Regions from separate parts of the Candidatus Thiodiazotropha sp. AKAK3 genome, predicted to be linked through region 2. Evidence: predicted binding sites of a transcription regulator. Region 2 holds the regulator's gene; the other holds the start of a gene.

Region 1 (2,397 bases), on a different contig from region 2:
GGATGCTATCTCTTCAACCTGGCGCAGCATGGATTGACAGACTGCCAACTCATGCATCCGATTGTTGATCCATCTTGGCTAACATTTCGTCATAGATCTCCCAGGCAGATTGCGCCTCCTGGGGAGAGACTTTTTGGATAGCGTAACCGACATGCACCACTACGAAGTCATCCGCAGCCAGTTCTTCATGTTGTAGCATGAACAGACTGACATCCCTTTCTATACCTTTGGCTTCGCAGCGTGCGGTAAAGCCATTAATTTCTTTTATCTGCATGGGTATGCCGAGACACATAGTGTAACCTGCACTTTCAGAAAACAATTAGTTTATTCTCTCAGGGAGTCATATGCTCCTTCAAGGTAAAAAAATGTCATTACAATCTGTATTGATCCTCGGAATTGGAAATAACCTCTTAAGTGATGAGGGTATAGGTGTCCATCTGGTAAACCGTATGCAACAGAGGTTTGGCGAAATAGATGGTGTCAACTTTCTGGATGGTGGCACCCTCAGTTTCACTCTGGCAGAGCCTATAGCAGAGTCTGAAGGCCTGATTGTAGTGGATGCGGCACGTATGAACTTGCCTCCGGGTAGCTTGAAGGTGTTTCACAATGAGCAGATGGACAAATATCTAATGGGTAACCGATCCAGTGTTCATGAAGTCAGCCTGGGCGATCTGTTGGATATTGCCCGTCTATCAGAAACCTTACCCGATCCCCGTTGCCTGGTGGGGATAGAACCCAAAGAGCTTGATTGGGGAGAGACTTTGAGTGAGGTTGTTGAGCCGACAATCGATAAGGGCATTGATGAAATAGTGTCTATACTGGGGGGGTGGGGTTTTAAAACCTGAGTGCCAGCGTGGTAATAACTGGTGTCGGAATGCTTTGGCTCAGCGTTTAATTACTCAGCAATAGCTTACTACTTTAGTTACTTTTTACTTTTTATCCTTCTCATAAAAACATCACCACATAATGTGATTAAAAAACAATAAGAGAACCTATATGCAAAAAATATTAACACTCTTCCAACGCAATGATGATCCAGATCAGCACCTTTATCAGAAATCAGTGATATTCTTGTATATAAGCTAAAGTTTAGAGCTTACCTGATGCAAAGACTCCAGGACATCGCCGTAAAAGTAGTGCCTTCTGAGGGCACTCAAAACAACCACTCAAATGCAATCCCCATTTTGCATGAAATTCTTCATGCGCTTCAACGATTCACCACTGACACTGAGCCATGGTGTATAGATCTACGTGCCATACCATTCGGGCCAGGGGATGAAGAGCTGTTGTTGAGCAAGCTGGGAGAAGGCGAAATAAGTTTGACCATGGATTCCCTGGGTAAGAGCAAGATCTGGGAGACAGCCTTTTCAGGTGTTTGGGTAATAGATCATCGTAATGCTGAAGGGGAGCGCGTTGCTTTGCAGGTTGAGATTGGTCGAATTCCACAAATCGTACTCTCTCAGCAGGAAGATATTCTTGATGCTATAGGCCAACTTGAAAAAGAGTTAAATACCGATAATTCCGCACTTTGAGCTAAGCGGTAGGAGTTGTGATGGCTGATGACTTAAAAAAAATGACCAAGACACTTGGTGAAAGCTTACGTGAACAGGGCATCTCACGACGAGGGTTTCTCAAGTATTGTGCTGCCACTGCTTCCTTGATGGCATTGCCACCATCAATGGTTCCAGCGATTGCTCAAGCGTTGGAAAAAGCCAGACGTCCATCGGTTATCTGGCTCTCTTTTCAAGAGTGTACAGGCTGCACAGAATCGCTGACCCGCAGCCACTCCCCGAGCGTTGAAAATCTCATTTTCGACCACATTTCACTCGACTATCACCATACCCTGCAGGTTGCATCAGGTGATGCCGCAGAAGCTGCCCGGGAAGCAGCAATGCATGAAAATGAAGGAAAATATATCGTTGTAGTCGACGGCTCTATTCCGCTAGGGAATCCAGGTTACTCCGCAATAGCCGGTATCAGTAATCTACAGATGCTGGAAGAGACTGTTGCCGGGGCTGCAGCAGTTGTGGCTGTTGGAAGTTGTGCTGCCTTTGGTGGTCTACCCCATGCCGATCCCAATCCAACCGGGGCTGTATCAGTTGGGGAGATTGTTAAAGATAAACCTGTTGTAAATGTTTCTGGCTGTCCACCCATTCCGACAGTAATTACCGGCGTACTGGCCCACTTTCTGACCTTTGGTGCGTTACCAGAGTTGGATGAGTTAGGACGCCCAATGGTCTTCTATGGCCAAAGTATTCATGACCGATGTTATCGTCGTCCCTTCTATGACAAGGGATTGTTTGCCGAAACCTTTGATGACGAAGGTGCACGCAAAGGCTGGTGTCTGTTCAGATTGGGTTGCAAAGGTCCGATGACCTATAACGCCTGTGCCACCAC
Region 2 (2,397 bases):
TCATGAATTGAGGTTGATGGAAAACCCGCAGCGCATCGATGCACTGTGTGCTGTTACCGATACGCTGATCATGGCAAAGAAGATGCATCCAGGGCAGAGAAACAGCCTTGATGCATTATGCAGACGCTATGATATCGATAACTCCCATCGTGAGCTGCATGGGGCGTTACTGGATGCTGAAATACTCGCCGATGTCTATTTGATGATGACCGGTGGACAGACGGCGCTGGTTTTGGATGACGATCTTGGGCAGCAGGATGGTGATGAGCAATCGGTTGATAATATCCGCCGACTGTCAGCCGGCCGTCCCCCTCTCAAAGTGGTTGTTGCCGGCGCTGAAGAGATTGAAGCCCATGAGCGTCAACTTGAGGAGATGGGCGAAAGGTGCGTTTGGCTTAACAGTTAAGGGCGTCTCTAATAATTGCTTGTGCCCTTAAGTCTGGATTTAACCTCTGGATTGTGTGGACTTGGCGCTATCGCAGCCTTGCACGATGTCATACAACCTCGGTATGTCGAGTAACTGTACATGTTTCCGCTCTACTCGAAGCAGGTTTTCATCCTGAAACCTGGTAAAGAGTCTACTCACGGTCTCGACTGCTAAACCGAGGTAGTTACCGATTTCATGGCGTGACATACTGAGAAAGAAGTCGCTGGCAGAAAAACCCCGTTGTTTGAATCGTTCTGAGAAGCTGAGTAGGAAGGTTGCTAAGCGCTCCTCGGCACTCTTTTTACCCAGTAGCGTCAACATTTCCGTCTCCTGACCTATCTCCCGACTGAGCAGGCGATACATCTGGTGTTGCAGACTGGGCATTATGCAGCTCAGAGATTCCAGCTGGGAGAATGGGATTTCACATACCGCTGTAGTCTCAAGGGCGATGGCTGAGCAGGTGTGGCTATCGTCCTGGATTGCATCCAGGCCAATAAGTTCGCCGGGAAGATGAAATCCCAATACCTGTTCTCCACCATCCTCATTTGGGCTGTAGGTCTTGACCGAACCGCTTGTTATAACCCGTAAGCTATGAAACTTGTCTGCCCCGCGGTAGAGATGATCTCCTCGATGGTAGGGGCGGCCTCGCTTGATGATGCCATCGAGGCGTTCGACATCGTCCGGAGTCAGCCCCATGGGGAGACATAGGGTGGCAAGGCTGCAGTTTTTACAGGCGACCTTGATGTTTTCAAATGATACGACTTTTCTACTAGTCAAGTAATCGCTCCAGCATGGCAGGTGCTATATAGGCAATGTATTGTGCACCCAGTTAGTGTTTAAGGCATTTCTTACCCTTGAATTGTCCTCTCTCACCCTGAATTTAGCTTTGCTCAGAGGCGGTTTTGCCAAATAAAAACATTAAAAGCTGCTTTACCAGGCGCATATGCCAGGCTGATACAGCTTAATGTCTCCCAATCTACCCTATTTCGTCCATGTTTAATTGTTGGTGGGCTGGCAATTCGAGCTATTTTTCCAGAAATTCTTGATGTGGATCAAGTGGTTTTACTGTTTTTATTACTTTGGATCATTGATTTTTAGTCTGTCGCCGAATAAAAAAACCGGCCTGAAGGCCGGCTTTTCTGCTATTGATCGGCCTGATTATTGAGCCGGAGCAGGAGCGGGTGCAGCTGCAGGAGGTGCTGGATAGCCATAAGGAGCACCACCATATGGTGCGCCATAAGGAGCGCCGCCGTAGCCATAAGGAGCGCCGTAGCCATAAGGACCATAGCCATTGTTGTAGCCACGGTAGTAGTTATTACCACGACCATAGCCAGAACCACGGGCGTTGCCGCTCATGCCAAAGCTGAAATCACCAGAGCCATCACCATAGCCGTCACCGTAGCCGTCGTTGTTATAACCACGGTTGCCGCCCCATGGGCCGTTGCCCCACCAGGCAGATGCACTGGTAGACACAGCTACGAGTGCCGCGATGCTCAGAACTTTAGCAAATTTAGTCATGCTTTCTTCCTCTCAAATGATTGTTTTCATACTACATCGGTGATGTAGAAAAGCGGCCTTACAGCCTCCATCATGCAATGGTTAAGGACTTCACGCCAAGTCTGTCATGTTACGGGGCAGACTGTAGGGTAAAGTTCTACTTGCCTCAGTAGTTGTTATTTGCGTAACACGCCAATCGATTATAGACCCTGGTCAGTTATAATCAATCGAATTATTGAGCCCCGTATGGAGACGATTTCATGGCAATCTTGTCTATTTGATTCGATCTATTTGGATCCTGAGCAAGCAGCTCTCAGGGGCGATCTGATGGAAATCTCTGGGGAGTTCCGAGTTACTTCCTTATATAGAGTGCAGATATTTTTATCGAGGACATGCCTTGAATCAGTAGTTTGTTGCAGTTCTGAATAATACCTAAATTGAAACCAGGTTGGTTAGCCCTTCGAGATTGAGTG

The links. The regulator FNR, encoded in region 2, switches genes on or off when oxygen is low (the NO sensors DNR and NnrR bind a similar motif). The targets are predictions, from matches to a motif close to TTGATNTANATCAA.
Region 1: the regulator FNR is predicted to act here: its motif matches at 1,031-1,044, upstream of AC4IE7_RS08550 (hydrogenase expression/formation C-terminal domain-containing protein).

What each region holds. Positions count from the first base shown of each region.
Region 1 covers NZ_JBSYOQ010000045.1:13,102-15,498, forward strand. The annotation lists gene AC4IE7_RS08535 (hydrogenase maturation nickel metallochaperone HypA/HybF) at 1-57, opposite strand, end outside; gene AC4IE7_RS08540 (HypC/HybG/HupF family hydrogenase formation chaperone) at 50-292, opposite strand; gene AC4IE7_RS08545 (HyaD/HybD family hydrogenase maturation endopeptidase) at 366-845, shown strand; gene AC4IE7_RS08550 (hydrogenase expression/formation C-terminal domain-containing protein) at 1,104-1,532, shown strand; gene AC4IE7_RS08555 (hydrogenase small subunit) at 1,553-2,397, shown strand, end outside.
Region 2 covers NZ_JBSYOQ010000077.1:209,407-211,803, reverse strand. The annotation lists gene dnaQ (DNA polymerase III subunit epsilon) at 1-406, shown strand, start outside; gene fnr (fumarate/nitrate reduction transcriptional regulator Fnr) at 446-1,204, opposite strand; gene AC4IE7_RS21235 (sulfur globule family protein) at 1,586-1,945, opposite strand.